DNA from 3 places in the Amycolatopsis ruanii genome. Region 1 is predicted to be linked to each of the others. Evidence: riboswitches for the same ligand, from Rfam matches in the RefSeq annotation. Region 1 holds a riboswitch; each other region holds the start of a gene.
What was found. Region 1 has a riboswitch for S-adenosylmethionine ahead of D0D28_RS21705 (aminotransferase class V-fold PLP-dependent enzyme). Riboswitches for the same ligand answer to the same signal wherever they lie in the genome.
Positions count from the first base shown of each region.

Region 1 (5,600 bases):
GCTGATCGAGCACCTGGCGCAGCACGCCGAGCACCGGTCCACCTCGGGCCTGCGCGGGTCCCTGCGCGCCCGGCGGCTGGCGTTCGCGCGCACCTGCTACGACCACCTGGCCGGGGCCGCCGGGGTGGCCCTGCGGGACGGCATGATCGGGACCGGGCTGATCACGGAGCGTGCCGGGCTGGCGCTGACCGCGCGCGGCCGCGAGGTGCTCGGTGAGCTGGGGGTGCGGATCCCCACGGGGCGGCGCCCGCTGCTGCGAGCGTGCCTGGACTGGACCGAACGCCGCGACCACCTGGGCGGCGCGCTCCCGGCGGCGCTGTTCACGCACGGAGTCGAGCAGGGCTGGTTCGAGCGGCGCCCGGACCGCGCGGTGCGGGTGACGCCCGCCGCGGCGGAGCCCCTGGCGCGCCTGGGGGTGGAATTACCGGCCGAGCGCCCGGGGACTGGGTGAGGTGTGGCTTGTCGGCGGCCCGGCCCTCGCCTCGCGTGGCCTTCGCTGGGAGCCGAGTCTGGGAGTCGCGGCCGGGTACTCCTCGTGACCGGCTGCGCACCTGCCGTCGGCGGCGCGGCGGACGGTGCTCGCCCCGGTACTCCGCGTGCGTGTCCGTGATCTCGTTGCCCGGCAAGGGGAACGGCAGCGTGACGAGCTCGTCGCGCTGCCGGGGGACCCACCGGGCGCGGCAGAGCGCCTGGCCTCCCTATTCTGAGAGCCGGAGAAACCGGGCAGGGGAGGTGCGGGTGGGCGAGCTGCCGGTCGTGCTGGGGCTGGGCTCGGCCGTCCTGCTGGCCGCCGTCCTCGCGGTCCGCTTCTCCACCCGCCTGGGCCTGCCGTCGCTGCTGCTGTACCTCGCGATCGGCGTGCTGCTCGGCGAAGCCGGGTTCGGCATCCAGTTCTCCGACCCGTTCCTCACCCAGGCGCTGGGCCTGGCCGCCCTGGTCATGATCCTCACCGAGGGTGGCCTGACCACCCGCTGGTCGGCGGTGAAACCCGCGCTGGGCCAGGGAGTGGCACTGTCCACAGTGGCGGTCGGGCTGAGCATCGCGATCACCGGGCCCGCCCTGCACTGGCTGCTCGGCCTGGACTGGCGGACCGCCCTGCTGTGGGGCGCGGTGCTGGCCCCCACCGACTCGGCCGCGGTGTTCTCCGTGCTGCGCAGCGCGGGCCTGCCGAAACGACTGGTGGGCGCCCTCGAACTGGAATCCGGCATCAACGACGCGCCGGCCTACATCGCGGTCGTCGTGCTGGCCCAGGGCACCCTGGTGGACTGGTCGCTGCCGCTGCTGGTGGTCTACGAACTGGGCGCGGGCCTGGCGCTCGGCCTGGTGCTCGGCTTCGCCGGGGCCTGGGCCCTGCGGCGCTCGGCGCTGCCCGCCACCGGTCTCTATCCACTCGCGACGGTCGCGGTGTGCGTGGTGGCCTACTCGTCCGGGCAGCTGCTGCACGCGTCCGGGCTGCTGGCCACCTACGTCGCCGCGGTGGTGCTCGGCAACGCCCGGCTGCCGCACCGGTCCGACACGGTGTCCTTCGCGGAGGGTCTCGGCTGGCTCGCCCAGATCGGGCTGTTCGTGCTGCTGGGCCTGTTCGCCTCACCCGGGCGGCTGCTGGAGTCGATCGTGCCCGGCCTGATCGCCGCCGCGGTCCTGCTGCTGCTCGCGCGCCCGGTGTCGGTGCTCGTCACGCAGCTGCCGTTCCGCGTTCCGCTGCGCGAGCAGGTGTTCCTGTCCTGGGCGGGGCTGCGCGGCGCGGTGCCGATCGTGCTGGCGATGATCCCGCTGTCCGAGCAGATGGCCGGTGCGCAACGGCTCGTCGACGCCGTGTTCGTGCTCGTGATCGTGCTCACCCTCGTCCAGGGGCTGACGCTGGGCCGCCTCGCGCGGATCCTCCGGCTGCCCGGGGACGCGGAGCCGAAGGAGGTCCAGGTCGACGCCGCGCCGCTGGACGAGCTGCAGGCCGAGCTGCTCCAGGTCAAGATCCAGCCCGGCTCCCGCCTGCACGGCGTGTACCTGTCCGAGCTGCGGCTGCCGTCCGGGGCGTCGCTGAGCCTGATCGTCCGCGACGGCCGCAGCTTCACCCCGCAGCGCACCGACCGGCTGCAGCGCGGGGACCAGATCCTGATCGTGAGCACCGAGTCCGCGCGGGAGGCGGCCGAGCGGCGCATCCGCGCGGTGGACCGGGCCGGGCCGCTGGCGCGCTGGAAGGGCGAGTCCGGCACGTGAGACCCGCTGGCGCGCCGCGGGGACGATCGGTTACTGTGTCGGCGTAGGTCATGAGTGCCAGCGCCAAGCCCCGGCTCGCTGGCCGGCAACCCTCCTTCCGCGGTGGGGTGCCCCGGGTGAGGACCTGGCTCGTCGCGAGGTGCGGCGGGCAAGCGCGGACCCCGGTGCGGGTCCCCGGACCCGAGGAGCCGTTCCGATGACTCTCGCTCTCGATCGCGTCACCACCCCCGCCGTCACCGCAGCCGCGGCCGTTCCGCTGGTCACCGGCGGGGAGCTGGACTACGCCAACCTCGACCACGCGGCCAGCGCCCCGTGCCTGGAGTCCGTGCGGCGCGCGGTGGACGAGTTCCTGCCCCACTACGCCAGCGTGCACCGCGGCGCGGGGTTCGCCTCGCAGGTGTCCACAAAGGTCTACGAGCGGACCCGTGACGTGCTGCGCCGGTTCGTCGGCGCGCGGTCCTCGGACGCGGTCGTGTTCACCCGCAACACCACGGACGCGCTGAACCTGCTGGCCCGCAGCCTGCCCCGGCACACGTCGGTGGTGCTGTTCGACACCGAGCACCACGCGGCGCTGCTGCCGTGGCGCGGCCCGAACGTGCGCCGGATCCCGCTGCCGAACACGCGCCTGGCCGCGGTGTCCGCTGTGGACAGTGCGCTGGCGGAGTGCCCGGAGGGGCCGCGGCTGGTGGTCGTGACCGGCGCGTCGAACGTGACCGGCGAGCTGCTGCCGGTGGCCGAGATCGCGGCGGTGGCCCGGCGGCACGGCGCGCGCGTCGCCCTGGACGGCGCGCAGCTGGCTCCGCACCGGCCGATCTCGGTGCGGGAGCTGGACGTGGACTACGTCGTGCTGTCCGGGCACAAGCTGTACGCGCCGTTCGGGGCGGGCGCGCTGATCGGGCGGGGCGACTGGCTGCGCGCGGCGGACCCGTACCTGGCCGGCGGCGGGGCGACGAAGTCCGTGCGCCGCGACGGCGACGGTCTCGGGGTGGCGTGGCAGAGCGGGGTCGAGCGGCACGAGGCCGGTTCGCCCAACACCGTGGGCGTGTACGCGCTCGGTGTGGCGTGCGAGGAGCTGGCCGGGTCGTGGGACGCGGTGGTGGCGCACGAGCGGGAGCTGCTGGAGCGGCTGACGCGGGGGCTGGCGGCGGTGCCGGACCTGGCGGAGCTGCGGCTGTTCGACGGCGCGGCCGAGCGGGTCGGCACGGTGAGTTTCGTGCTCGACGGGTTCGAGCCGGGCTGGGTGGCGGCGGTCCTGTCGGCCGAGTACGGCATCGGCGTGCGCGACGGCGCGTTCTGCGCGCACATCGCGGTGCGGCGGCTGGTGGAGCGCACCGGCGGGGAGGGGCAGCAGGCGCTGCGGGTGAGCCTCGGGCTGGGCACCACGGCCGAGCACATCGACCGGCTGGTGACCGCGCTTCGGCAGATCGTCGCCCGCGGCGCCCGGTGGACCTACGGGGTGGTGGAGGGCCGGTGGGCGCCGTGCCCGGATCCGCGGCCGTTGCCGGGGTTTCTGGCCTGAGCGGTGTGGGCGGTTCCGGGCGTTTCCCGGCCTGCGCCGGGGGCCCTCCCGGCAGGCGTGGACAATGGCGGGGTGAGCAGTGACCCCCAGCCCTCCCCGGACCCGGACACCGTGCCGGACGAGCAGCCGGCGCCCCCGCCCCGGCGGCGCGCCCTGCTGCTGGCCGTGATCGCGATCGTCGTGTTCGCGGTGGACGTCGTGACCAAGTCGGTCGTCGTGGCGACCCTGGAGGGGCACGAGCCGGTCCGGGTGCTCGGCGGGCTCGTCTACCTGCAGCTCATCCGCAACCCCTTCGCCGCCTTCGGCCTGGGCGTCACCGGCATGACCTGGGTGTTCGCGATCGTCGCGTTCGGGGTGGTCGTCGCGCTGATCTGGTTCGCCAAGCGGCTGCGCTCGGCCGGCTGGGCGATCGGCCTCGGGCTCATCCTGGCCGGCGCGCTCGGCAACCTCGTCGACCGCGTGTTCCGCGCGCCCGGTGTCCTGCGCGGTCACGTCGTGGACTTCGTGTCGCTGTTCGCGCCCGACGGTGACGTGTGGCCGGTCTTCAACGTGGCCGACTCGGCGATCTGCGTCGGCGGCGTGCTGATCGTGCTGCTGTCCCTGCTCGGCCGCGACTACGACGGCTCCGTCAAGAAAGCCAAGCGTTGAGCGCCCGGATGCTGCCCGTCCCGGACGGGCTCGACGGCATGCGCGTGGACGCGGGCCTGGCGAAACTCCTCGGCCTGTCCCGCACGGTCGTCGCGGAGCTGGCCGAGTCCGGCGACGTCCTGCTCGACGGTCGTCCCGCCGGCAAGTCCGACCGCCTCTCGGCCGGGGTGCTGCTCGAGGTGACCCTGCCCGACCCGGACAACCCGGTCGAGGTGATCGCCGAACCGGTCGAGGGCCTGCGCATCCTCCACGACGACGACGACATCGTGGTCGTGGCCAAACCGGTCGGCGTCGCCGCGCACCCCAGCCCCGGCTGGACCGGGCCCACCGTCGTCGGCGGGCTCGCCGCGGCCGGGCTGCGCGTCTCCACCTCCGGCGCGGCCGAGCGCCAGGGTGTGGTGCACCGCCTCGACGCCGGCACCACCGGCGTGATGGTCGTGGCCAAGAGCGAGCACGCCTACACCGTGCTCAAGCGCGCGTTCAAGGAACGCACCGTCGACAAGGGCTACCACGCCGTCGTGCAGGGCCACCCGGACCCGACGCGCGGCACGATCGACGCCCCGATCGACCGGCACCCCCGGCACGACTACAAGTTCGCCGTCGTCGCCGGGGGCCGCCCGTCGGTCACCCACTACGAGGTGATCGAGGCGTTCCGCGCGGCGTCCCTGGTGGACGTCAAGCTGGAGACCGGCCGCACGCACCAGATCCGGGTGCACTTCTCGGCGCTGCGGCACCCGTGCGCCGGCGACCTGACCTACGGCGCGGACCCGGTGCTGGCCCGCAAGCTCGGCCTGACCCGGCAGTGGCTGCACGCGCGCACCCTCGGCTTCGCCCACCCCGCCGACGGCCGCTGGGTCCAGTTCGAGGCGCCCTACCCGGAGGACCTGTCGCACGCCCTGGACGTGCTGCGGGCGGAAAGCTAGGCGGCCCGCCCGTTACGGGTCACCCGGTAGCGCGGTTCCGGGCCCAGGACGGCAGCCAGGCCGGGCCGGTCAGCGGTGGCAGACTCGCGAAGTGCTCGATGACCGCCCGCAGGCCCGGGTGCGGGTTCGTCCGGGGGAGCAGCAGCGAGAGCGGGTAGACCAGCGCCGGGTTCACGATCGGGATGCGGCGCAGGTCGTGCTGAGCCGGCCACAGGTAGCGGTCGCGCGCGCCGACGAGGGTCGCCAGGTCCGCCGACTCGGCGAGGGCGTCCGCGAGCACCTCGTTGCCGAAG
Region 1 covers NZ_PQHY01000042.1:21,147-26,746, reverse strand. The annotation lists gene D0D28_RS21715 (ArsR/SmtB family transcription factor) at 1-451, shown strand, start outside; gene D0D28_RS21710 (potassium/proton antiporter) at 739-2,217, shown strand; SAM riboswitch class IV at 2,264-2,378, shown strand; gene D0D28_RS21705 (aminotransferase class V-fold PLP-dependent enzyme) at 2,414-3,736, shown strand; gene lspA (signal peptidase II) at 3,809-4,384, shown strand; gene D0D28_RS21695 (RluA family pseudouridine synthase) at 4,381-5,307, shown strand; gene D0D28_RS21690 (LysR family transcriptional regulator) at 5,327-5,600, opposite strand, start outside.

Region 2 (5,600 bases), on a different contig from region 1:
CGCGCTGCAGGCCGCGGCGAAGCTGGTGCCATCCGGGCAGTTCCTCGTCGAGACCGACGCGCCGTTCCTGACGCCGCACCCGTTCCGCGGCCGCCCGAACGAGCCGTACTGCACGGCGTACACGGTCCACTTCCTCGCCGACCTCCGTTCGGAAGACCTGGAAGGCGTCTGTTCGGCGGTGTCGGAGACCGCCGAACGCGTCTTCCGGCTCCCGTCCGTCACGTCGGGTTGAACGGACTGCGACATTCGTGGAAATCAACCATCCACCTGGAGGAGTGACGAACGCCACGACATTCCGCCCGGTGTTTGCGCAACCTCCCGGGGTCCGTTACTGTCCCGTGACCGTGCCGCATGATCGCTCCAACCGGGCGAAGCGCGGGACACCCGGAGTCAAGCCAGTGCAGGTCGGGATCGGGGATGGCGACGACTTCCGGGAGCCGTAGTGCGAAAGGGATCGACCTGCTGTGACTGGTAGTAGATGGGCCGACGCGCGCCCGACCGAGGCGATGGACTGGTTCGAGTCCAGCCGTGGCGGCGCCGTGGGCACCCTCGACTGGCCCGACGCCGACGCGTTCTCGGACGACCTGGCCGTCACCGAGCACGACATCCGCACGGTTCTGGGTAGCGACGCGGACGATCTCATGGCCGAGGCCGAGATCGACGTCGACGAGCTGATCCGGCTGATCAACGCCGAGACCACGATGCTCCCGGCGCTGGCCATCCCGGATGCGGTGTCCGAAGACCGCACGGCCGCCGTGGAGGCCGAAGAGGAGCCGGAGAAGGCCCTCGTCACCGCGGTCAAGACCTGGAAGCGCCGGTTCCTCCGGGGCTCGGTCCTGGCCCTCCTGATCAGCCTGACCGGCGGCGGCGCGGCCGCGCTGGCCATGAACAAGAGCGTGACCGTCGACGTCGACGGCCACACGCAGACCGTGCACAGCTTCGGCAAGACGGTCGGCGAGGTCCTCGAGGACGCCGGTCTCACCGTCGGTGAGCACGACGCGCTGTCCCCCTCGCCGCAGGCGCCGGTCGGTGACGGTGGCGTCATCAAGCTGGAGCGCGGCCGCAAGCTGAACCTCGTCGTCGACGGGGTCGCCCGCGAGTTGTGGGTCCGCGCGACGAGCCTCCAGGAGGCCATCACGCAGCTGGGCCTGAGCGGCCAGTTCGGCCCGGGCACCGCGTACTCGATGCCGCTGGACGCGGAGCTGCCGCTGGACGGCGCGACCGTCGAGGTCAAGACCCTCAAGAACATCACCGTGTTCGACGGCGACGCCGCCCCGCGCCAGGTGAGCACCACCGCGATCACCGCGGAGGAGTTCCTGGCCGAGCAGGGCCTGTCGCTCGGCCCGGACGACGAGATCGACGGCGGGCTCGGCCTCAAGCTGGCCAACGGCGCCGAGGTGCACATCTCCCGCACCGGCGTGTCCGTGATCAACCAGGAAGAGGAGATCGCGCCCGAGGTCCAGGAGATCAAGGACGCGACCCTCGACGCCGGTGACGAGGTCGTCCAGGACCCGGGCACCGCGGGCAAGAAGCTGGTGACCTACCGGATCACCAAGCGCAACGGCAAGGAGACCGCCCGCGAGGAGCTGTCGACCAAGGTGCTGGTCGAGGCCAAGCCGAAGATCGTCCGGGTCGGCACGAAGCAGCCGGTGATCAGCGACAGCGCCATCTGGGACGCCATCGCGAAGTGCGAGTCCGGCGGCAACTGGTCGATCAACACCGGCAACGGCTACTACGGCGGCCTGCAGTTCAACAAGAGCACGTGGGACGCCTACGGCGGCGACCAGTACGCGGCCTACCCGCACCAGGCCACGCGCGAACAGCAGATCGCGGTGGCGACCAAGGTGCGCGACGACCGCGGCGGCTACGGAGCCTGGCCGGTCTGCGGCGCCAAGGCGACCAGCTGACCCCCCGAGCAAGACCATGATGACCCCGGCCGGTGGCCGGGGTCATCTTTTTTTGCGGGTGGCCTGCCGCGAATGCGGAACTCGCGCGCGGGGACGTGGGACTCGCGGACCTGAGCGTGGGACTCGCGCGCGGGAGCGTGGGACTCGCGGTGGTGGGGGTGGGGCGGGCCAGTAGCATCACCAGACGTGACAGCACTGCTCGGACCAGCCGAGATCCGGGGCTTGGCCGCCGAGCTGGACGTCCGTCCCACGAAGAAGCTCGGCCAGAACTTCGTGCACGACCCCAACACCGTCCGCCGCATCGTCGACCTCTCCGGAGTGGGCGACGGCGATCACGTCCTCGAAGTCGGCCCGGGCCTGGGTTCGCTGACGCTCGGCCTTCTGGACTCGGGGGCCACGGTCACCGCCGTCGAGATCGACCCGGTCCTCGGGCAGCGCCTGCCGGTCACCATCACCGAGCGCGCGCCCGAAGCCGTCCCCCGGTTCACCGTCCAGATCCGGGACGCTCTCAAGCTCCGGCGCGCGGACCTGGCCCAGGAGCCCACGCACCTGGTCGCCAACCTGCCCTACAACGTCGCCGTCCCGGTGGTCCTGCACCTGCTCGCCGAGCTGCCCTCGCTGGCGCACGGCCTGGTGATGGTCCAGACCGAGGTCGCCGACCGGATGGCCGCCGGCCCGGGCAGCCGCATCTACGGCGTCCCCAGCGTGAAGCTCGCCTGGTACGGCCCGGCCCGCAAGGTCGCGCCCGTGCCCCGCGCGGTGTTCTGGCCGGTGCCCAACGTGGACTCCGCGCTCGTCGCGTTCGAGCGGTCCGCGGAACCGGTGTCGGACGCGAACCGGGACGAGGTGTTCGCCGTCGTGGACGCCGCCTTCGCCCAGCGCCGGAAGACCCTGCGCGCCGCGCTGGCGTCGTGGGCCGGTTCGGGGGAGCGGGCCGAGGCGATCCTCCGCGCGGCCGGTGTCGATCCGCGCACCCGGGGCGAGCAGCTCGGGGTAAGGGACTTCGCCAGGATCGCGGCGAGCAAGTCCTTACCACCGTTGGTGTGATCTCGCACCTGATCCGCGCCGGGGACTTGCCAAAAAGATGTGAAGTCCGTTCTACTCTTTGAGGTATCCATCCCGAGCGGCTGAGAGACCTGGCTCGCCGAAGCCGCAGCAACCACCCCACCCGGGGCAGGTGCTAACGCCAGGACCGATGGAGGATTCCTGTGTATCGCACGATGCTCACGAGGCGCCGCGTCGTCGACGAATGTCGTCGCACGGTCTGTGCGTGTCGTCGCTGACCGCTTCTGAACCACCACTTTTCCCTGTCTTCGCCTGACCGTCCGCACTGGACGGTCGCCTTGGTGTGCGGTCGGCGCGTTCGCGCCTGTTGTGCTGGAGCCATTCGTGATCACTGTCGAAAACCTGACCAAGTCCTTCCCCGGTGCCGCCAAGCCCGTCCACGCCCTGCGGGACGTGAGCGTCGAGGTGCCCGCCGGCGCCCTGTTCGGCGTCGTCGGCCCGGCCGGCTCCGGCAAGTCCACCCTGACCCGGTGCATCGCCCTGCAGGAGAAGCCCGACCGCGGTGTCGTGCGCCTGGACGGCCTGAACACCACCGGCCTCGACGGGCGGCGGCTGCGTGAGGTGCGCCGCCAGGTCGCGGTGCTGGACGCGCAGCCGGTGCTGCACGCCGAGCGCACCGTGGCCGGCAACGTCGCGGCCCCGCTGGAGCAGCTCGGCCTGGACGGTCCGCAGCGCCGCAGCCGCGTCGGCCGCCTGCTCGACCTGGCCGGCCTGACCCAGCGCGCCGCGCTGCGCCCGAGCGAGCTGACCCCGGGACAGCGCCGCCGCGTCGCGCTGGCGCGATCGCTCGCCGCCGGCCCGGCCGTGCTGCTCGCCGACGACCCGACCGCCGGTGTCGGCGCGGAGGAGACCGGCGGCGTGCTGACCGTCCTCGACCGCGCCCGCGCGGAGCTGGGCGTCACCGTGCTGCTGACCACCCAGGACGGCGCCGCGGTGCGGCGCGTCTGCGACGGGGTCGCGGCGCTGGAGGACGGGCGGCTCGTCGAGCAGGGCACCGTGCTGGAGCTGCTGGCCAACCCGGCGAGCAAGGTCGCGCAGAGCCTGCTGCCCCCGATCGACACGCCGCGCAGCCAGTCGTCGAGCTACGACCGGTCCGTCGACGTCGTGCTGATCGGCTTCGCGGCCGTCGGCGCGCTGCTGCCCGAGGCTTCCGCGCGGTTCGAGGTCGAGCTCGCCACGATCGGCGGCGGCCTGACCCGCGTCGGTGACACCCCGGTGGCCCGCTTCCGGGTCGGCGTCAACGGCAGCCAGGCCGACGCCGCGCTGGCGTGGATCGCCGACCGCGGCGCCTCCGTCGTGCACCCGAAGGAAGGCCCGAAGAGCGTCGTCGCGGCCTGATCCCGCACACGGCAGGAGGGGCGTCCCGTCCGGGACGCCCCTCCGCTCGTCTCACTTGCGGACGAGGACCCCGACCGCGATAGCGCCGAGTGCCACGATCCCCGCGGCCCAGCCGTTCGCCACGGCGTACCCGTGCACGGTCGCCGCGGGCAGGGCCAGCCCGGCGGCCGAGGCGGTCGCGCTCGCGGCGATCGTGTTCAGCGACGCCGTGCCGATCGACGCGCCGACCTGCTGGGAGGTCGTGATGAACGCCGACGCCACCCCGGAGTCCGCCGGCTCCACCCCGGCGGTCGCGATGTTCATGACCGTCGGCATCGCCAGCCCGGCGCCGGCCCCGAGCACCAGCGTCACCGGCAGGATGAGGCTCCAGTAAGACGTGTCGACCGACAACTGGGTCAGCCCGGCGAGCCCGGCCGCCATCAGCAGGAGCCCGATCACCAGCAGCGGGCGCGGCCCGGTCCGCGGGATCAGCCGCCGCGTCAGCAGGGTCGAGACCGTCACGTTGGCCGCCAGGAACGGCAGGAACGCCAGTCCGGCGCCGAGCGCGCCGAAGCCCATGATCGCCTGCAGCTGGTAGGTGACGAACAGGAACATCCCGAACATCCCGAACGCGGCGATCGCGATGGTCAGGAAGCCCGACGAGCGGGTCCGGTCGGCGACGACGTGCAGCGGCAGCAGCGGGTTCCCGACCCGGGCCTGCCGGAACACGAACCCGGCCAGCAGCACCACCGCGGCGGCCAGCGTGCCGAGCACCACCGCCGAACCCCAGCCGCGGCCGGCGGCCTCGGACAGGCCGTAGACGAGGCCGGCGATCCCGGCGCTGCCCAGCACCGCGCTGAACCAGTCCAGCCGCGTCGACCGGTGGCCCGGCACCTTCGGCAGCACGAACCAGCCCGCGACGGCGGCGGCGACGGCGATCGGCAGGTTCACGTACAGGCACCAGCGCCAGGACGCGTACTCGGCCAGCGCGCCACCGGCCACCAAGCCGAGCGCGCCGCCGGACATCATGATCGCGCTGAAGATCCCGAACGCCTTGGCCCGCTCCTTCGCCTCGGTGAACGTGATGGTCAGCAGCGAGAGCGTGGACGGCGCCAGCAGCGCGGCGAAGACCCCCTGGGCCGCGCGGGCGGCGATGAGCAGGCCAGGCCCGGAGGCCATCCCGCCCAGCGCGGAGGCGGCGGCGAAGCCGAGCGCGCCCACGATGAGCGTGTTCTTGCGGCCCAGCCGGTCGGCCAGCCGCCCGCCGAGCAGCAGCAGACCGCCGAAGGCCAGCGTGTAGGCGCTGATCGT
Region 2 covers NZ_PQHY01000002.1:80,134-85,733, forward strand. The annotation lists gene D0D28_RS01490 (TatD family hydrolase) at 1-232, shown strand, start outside; gene D0D28_RS01495 (resuscitation-promoting factor) at 507-1,907, shown strand; gene rsmA (16S rRNA (adenine(1518)-N(6)/adenine(1519)-N(6))-dimethyltransferase RsmA) at 2,094-2,954, shown strand; SAM riboswitch class I at 3,019-3,109, shown strand; gene D0D28_RS01505 (methionine ABC transporter ATP-binding protein) at 3,297-4,310, shown strand; gene D0D28_RS01510 (MFS transporter) at 4,362-5,600, opposite strand, start outside.
Region 2: linked by a shared signal. The riboswitch ahead of D0D28_RS01505 (methionine ABC transporter ATP-binding protein) and the one ahead of D0D28_RS21705 (aminotransferase class V-fold PLP-dependent enzyme) in region 1 are both predicted to bind S-adenosylmethionine.

Region 3 (5,600 bases), on a different contig from region 1:
CCTCGTCCAGGCCCCACGGCTCCCGGCGCGCCTCGCGGTCCGGCTGAACCCCGCGCTGGGCCAGCTCGTCGAGCGTGGCCTCGAGGTCGCGGACCTGGAACCACAGCTCGACGTCCGGGCTGGTGCCCTTCTCGCCGCGGCCGACGACCTCCAGGTAGCCCTGGCCGGTGAAGAACACGGTGCCGCCGGGGAACGTGCGGTAGATCGCCAGGCCGAGCACGTCCCGGTAGAACGCCGTGGTCTTCTCGGGGTCGCGGGGGTGGATCAGCACCCGGCTGCTCAGCACGTCCATACCTCTTCCCTACCCCACCCGGTCAGGAGGCCGCAATCGCGGCGATCCCGGCCAGGACCACGACCGAGCCGGCCAGGCGGCGGACCGGGTGCGGCTCGTCCAGCACGAGCAGGGCGGCGAGCCCGCCCAGCACGATGCTCACCTCCCGAGCGGGCGCGACCAGGCTGATCGGCGCCATGCGCATCGCGTAGAGCACGAGCAGGTACGCGACGGGCGACAGCACCCCGACGATCACCGCCTCCCGCCAGTGCGACCGCCACAGCGCGCCGATCCGGCCGCCTGCCCGCATGGCCGCGGGCGCGAGCAGCAGGCTCTGCAGCACCGAGCCGGCGGCGAAGTAGGTCAGGGGCGGGACGGCGAGGGCGTTGACGGCGTGGTCGTCCCAGAGCGTGTAGGCGGCGATGGCGACGCCGGTGAGCAGCCCGTACCAGACCCCGGCCCGGCGGGCGCGGGCGTCCGCGGCCGAGCGCGAGCCGAGCCCGATCACCAGCACCCCGGCGACGACGAGGAACGCCCCGGCGAGCCCGAGCCACCCCGGCCGCTCGCCGAGCAGGACGACGGCCGCGAGCACCGACAGCAGCGGTCCGCTCCCCCGCGCCAGCGGGTAGACGACGGACAGGTCGCCGACGCGGTACCCCCGCTGCAGCACGATGCTGTAGGCGATGTGGAAGACCGCGGTGAGCAGCGCCGCCACCAGCCAGGTCCACTGTGGATGCTGCCCCTCGGCCACGAGTGCGACGACCGCGACCGGGGCGCAGACCACCGCCGAGACGGTGTAGTAGAGGAAGACGAACCGGGCCCCGGCGGCGACCCGTTTGGCCGCGAGGTTCCACCCGGCGTGCACGACGGCAGCCAGGAGTACGAGCCCGAGCGCCGTGCCGTTCACCTGCCCCTCCCAGCCAGTGCGAGTGACACCGTAGCGCCCTGCTAACCTTGACGGTCGTTGCCGTGTGGCATTCCGCCAGGGAGGAAACCCGCACGCCGGGGCCGGTACAGCGCGGCAGCGAACCCACCGACAGATCGAAGGAGCGCCTTCATGGCCAACATCAAGTCCCAGATCAAGCGCATCAAGACCAACGAGAAGGCGCGCCAGCGCAACCAGTCGGTCAAGTCCTCGGTGAAGACCGCGATCCGCAAGTTCCGCGAGGCCGCCGAGTCGGGCGACAAGGCCAAGGCCGTCGAGCTGCAGCAGGTTGCCGCTCGCGCCCTGGACAAGGCCGCCAGCAAGGGCGTCATCCACGCGAACCAGGCCGCCAACAAGAAGTCGGCGATGGCCAAGCGCGTCAACCAGCTCGGAGCTTGATCTCCAGCGAAGGGGCGGGCATCCGGCAGGGTGCCCGCCCCTTCGCCGTTCCCGCGGGCTGACAAGGCTGCCACTTCCCCCGATGCGATCGACGCGGGACCGCCCACGGCACCCCGGTCACGGCAGCCGCCCTCCGGCTGCGCAGCCGGCGTCGGTTCATGACTGCACCAGCAGCGGTGACTCCCGGCCCAGGCGCTCACCAGCAACCCCCAACCCCACAGCGCCCGCCCCGGCGCTGTTCCGGGTCCGCCAGCCGGGCTCAGCGCTTGTCGCGGGCGGCGGCGAGTTCCAGGACTGCCCGCTCCAGCGCGTAGGCCGGGTCCGCGGCCTGGCCCTTGACCTCGGCGTTCACCCTCGCCACCACCGCCATCGCCTCGGCGAGGCCGGCCTGTGTCCACCCGCGGGACTGTCCCTGCGCCTTGCGGATCTTCCACGGCGGCATGCCCAGCTCACCGGCCATCTGGTTCGGGTTGCCGCGCCCCGCCGACGACACCCGCGCGATGGTGCGCACCGCGTCGGCGAGGGCGTCGGCGATCAGGACGTGCGCCACGCCGATCTGCAGCGCCCACCGCATCGCCTCCAGCGCCGCGCCGCGCTCCCCCGCGACGGCCTTCTCCGCCACGGCGAAGCCGGTTACGTCCGCTCGGCCGCGGTGGTAGCGGCGCACGGCCTCCTCGTCGACCCGCCCGCCGGAGTCCGCCACCAGCTGCGACGCGGCCGCGGCCGCCGTCCGCAGGTCGGATCCGACGGCGTCGATCAGCGCCGCGACACCCGCCGGGTCGATCTTCCCACCGGCCTGCCGGACCTCGTTGCGGACGAACGACTCGCGATCCGCCGGCCGGGTGATCTTCGGGCACTCGGTGACCTGCGCACCGGCCTTGCGCAGCGCCGCGGGCAGGGACTTGGCCGCCTTGCTGCGTCCGCCCCCGGTGTGCACGACGACGAGGACGACCCCGTCGGCCGGCATCTTCGCGTAGGCCAGCACCGCATCGGCCAGCTCCTGGCCGATGTCCTGCGCGCCCTCCAGCACGATGACCCGCCCCTCGCTGAACAGCGACGGGCTGACCAGCTCGGCGAGGGCGGGCGGTGTGAGATCGGGCACGCGGACCTTGGTCATCTCGGCCGTTGGGTCCTCCCGGCGGGCCTGACCGAGAGCGCCCCGGACGGCGCGCTCGACGAGCAGCTCCTCTTCGCCGAGCACGAGCTGCAGGGGGGCGGAGGTGGTTGCCGGCGCGGTCACGGTTCAGATCCTCCCACGGACCACCGACAGCTCCCGAGCGTGATGAAACCCGCAGGGGCATGGCGTGGTCCGAGCGATGTGCCGTATGTTGTCAACCAGGCATCGCGCGAGCGCGTGAGCCACCACAATCGAATACCGCTCATCCAGAGGGGCAGAGGGAACGGCCCGACGAAGCCCCGGCAACCGGCGTCAGCCTGTCATCTCGATTCCGCGAGGTAGCTGACGATCACGGTGCCAATTCCGGCCCGCGTCAGCGGGACAGATGAGGAAAGGAACCTCGCGATGACTGCAGCCCTCGATTCGACCACCACCCGCGGCACCGTCGACCTCGGTCCGGCCGTGGAACTGGTCTCCAAGGAAGAGGGTCACCGCCAGCCGCTCGCCCCGGAGTTCGTCTCCGCCGAGGACTTCTCCCCGCTCGAGGTCGCCTACGACTTCGGCCGTGTGCGCCGCGAGGACATCCAGGCCGGCCCGCGCAACATCTGGCGCTACAAGAAGCTCCTCCCGGTGCCCTCGAACGTCGAGGAGATCCCGAACACCGAGCCCGGGTGTACCAGGCTGGTGAAGGCCGACCGGCTCGCCAAGGCTCTCGGCGTGAAGAGCCTGTGGGTCAAGGACGACACCGGCAACCCCACCCACTCGTTCAAGGACCGCGTCGTCGCCGTCGCCCTGGCCGCGGCTCGCGAGTTCGGATTCGACACCCTGGCCTGCCCGTCCACCGGCAACCTGGCCAACGCCGTCGCCGCGGCAGCCGCCCGCGCCGGCTGGCAGTCCGTGGTGCTGATCCCGTCCTCGCTCGAGCGCGCCAAGGTGCTGACCACCGCGGTCTACGACGGCAACCTCATCGCCGTCGACGGCAACTACGACGACGTCAACCGCCTGGCCACCGAGCTGGCCGCCGAGCACGAGAACTGGGCGTTCGTGAACGTCAACGTGCGCCCCTACTACTCGGAGGGCTCGAAGACGCTCGCCTACGAGGTCGCCGAGCAGCTCGGCTGGCGGATCCCCGAGCAGATCGTCGTGCCGATCGCCTCGGGCTCGCAGCTGACCAAGGTGGACAAGGGCTTCCGCGAGTTCGCCAAGCTCGGCCTGGTCGACGACACCCCGTACAAGGTCTTCGGTGCCCAGGCGGCCGGCTGCTCGCCGGTCTCCGCGGCCTTCCGCAACGGCCACGACGTCGTCCAGCCGGTCAAGCCGGACACGATCGCCCGCTCGCTGGCGATCGGCAACCCGGCCGACGGCCCCTACGTGCTCGACACGGTCCGCCGCACCGGCGGCGCGATCGAGGACGTGACCGACGCAGAGGTCGTCGAGGGCATCCGCCTGCTGGCCCGCACCGAGGGCATCTTCACCGAGACCGCCGGTGGTGTCACCGTCGCGACGGCGAAGAAGCTCATCGAGGCCGGCAAGATCGACCCGGACGCCGAGACCGTCCTTCTCATCACCGGTGACGGCCTGAAGACCCTGGACGCGATCGAGAACGAGGTCGGCCCCAAGGCGACCGTGCCGCCGTCGGCGGCGGCCGTGCACGAGGCGCTGGGTCTGTAATCAAGGTTCCACCTCACTTCCCCCGGCGCACCAGCGCCGGACCGGTCTGATCGGGGATCACCGCGGTGTCGCCGTCGGTGTCCGTGCGGGCGACGAGCGCGCCGTCCGCGGTCAGGGTGTCGAGTGTCGTGCGGTTCGGGTGGCCGTAGCGGTTGCCCAAACCGACGCTCACCAGCGCCAGCCGCGCGGACACCGCGGCCAGGAACTGGGGCAGCGAGAACCTGCTGCCGTGGTGGGGCACCTTCAGGATCTCCGCGTGCAGATCCGTTCCGGCAGCCACCAGGTCGGCCTGCGCGGCCAGTTCCACATCACCGGTCAGCAGCACGCCGCCCGCCGCCGTGTGAGCCCGTAGCACGACCGAGCCGTTGTTGATCTGTGTTCCGTCGTCGTCCTCTCCTTCCGGCACGTACCGGGGACCGAGCACCTCCAGGTCCAGCGCAGGCCACTCGAGCCGTCGACCGAGGTCCAGTTCGAGCAGCGGAACCCCGTGCCTGGCGGCGATCCGGCCGGCCTGACGCCACGCCCAGTCCGGCTGCCGCCCCGGTCCCACCGCGATGGCCCCCACCGACCGCCCCTCGAACACCGAGTCGAGCCCGCCGATGTGGTCGGCGTGCAGGTGGCTCAGCACCACCAAGGGCACCCGCTCGACGCCCAGCCGGTCCAGGCACCGGTCGGCCGGCCCCGGCTCTGGCCCGGCGTCCACCACGACCGCCCGACCGGGCTCACCGGTGGCCAGCACGAGGCTGTCGCCCTGACCGACATCGCAGGCGACGACCGCCCAGCCCGGCGGCGGCCAGCCGGGCGCGATCACCCTGCCCGGCAGGACGACCAGCAGCACCCCGGCCAGCACCAGCGCCAGCAACACCCGCAGCCGCCGCCGGCGCAGCGCCAGCACCACGGCGACGGCGACCACCAGCGCGAGGAACCCGCCCCACCAGCCGCTGGGCCACGCCAGCACCGCCCCGGGCACTTCCGACGCCCGCCGCGCGACGACGATCAGCCAGCCCGCCTCCGGCCCGGCCAGCCGGACGACCATCTCGCCACCGGCGGGCCACGCGGTGGCGACGACCGTCGCGAGCACCCCGAACACCGTCGCCGGAGCGACCACCGGCGCGGCCAGCACGTTCGCCGCCACGCTGACCAGGCTCAGCTGCCCGGCCATCCCGGCCACGACGGGCGCGGTCACCACGAACGCCGCCGCCGGCACCGCCAGCCCC
Region 3 covers NZ_PQHY01000089.1:284-5,883, forward strand. The annotation lists gene D0D28_RS30855 (VOC family protein) at 1-292, opposite strand, end outside; gene D0D28_RS30860 (EamA family transporter) at 315-1,178, opposite strand; gene rpsT (30S ribosomal protein S20) at 1,329-1,595, shown strand; gene holA (DNA polymerase III subunit delta) at 1,855-2,835, opposite strand; SAM riboswitch class I at 2,972-3,104, shown strand; gene thrC (threonine synthase) at 3,118-4,383, shown strand; gene D0D28_RS30880 (ComEC/Rec2 family competence protein) at 4,397-5,600, opposite strand, start outside.
Region 3: linked by a shared signal. The riboswitch ahead of thrC (threonine synthase) and the one ahead of D0D28_RS21705 (aminotransferase class V-fold PLP-dependent enzyme) in region 1 are both predicted to bind S-adenosylmethionine.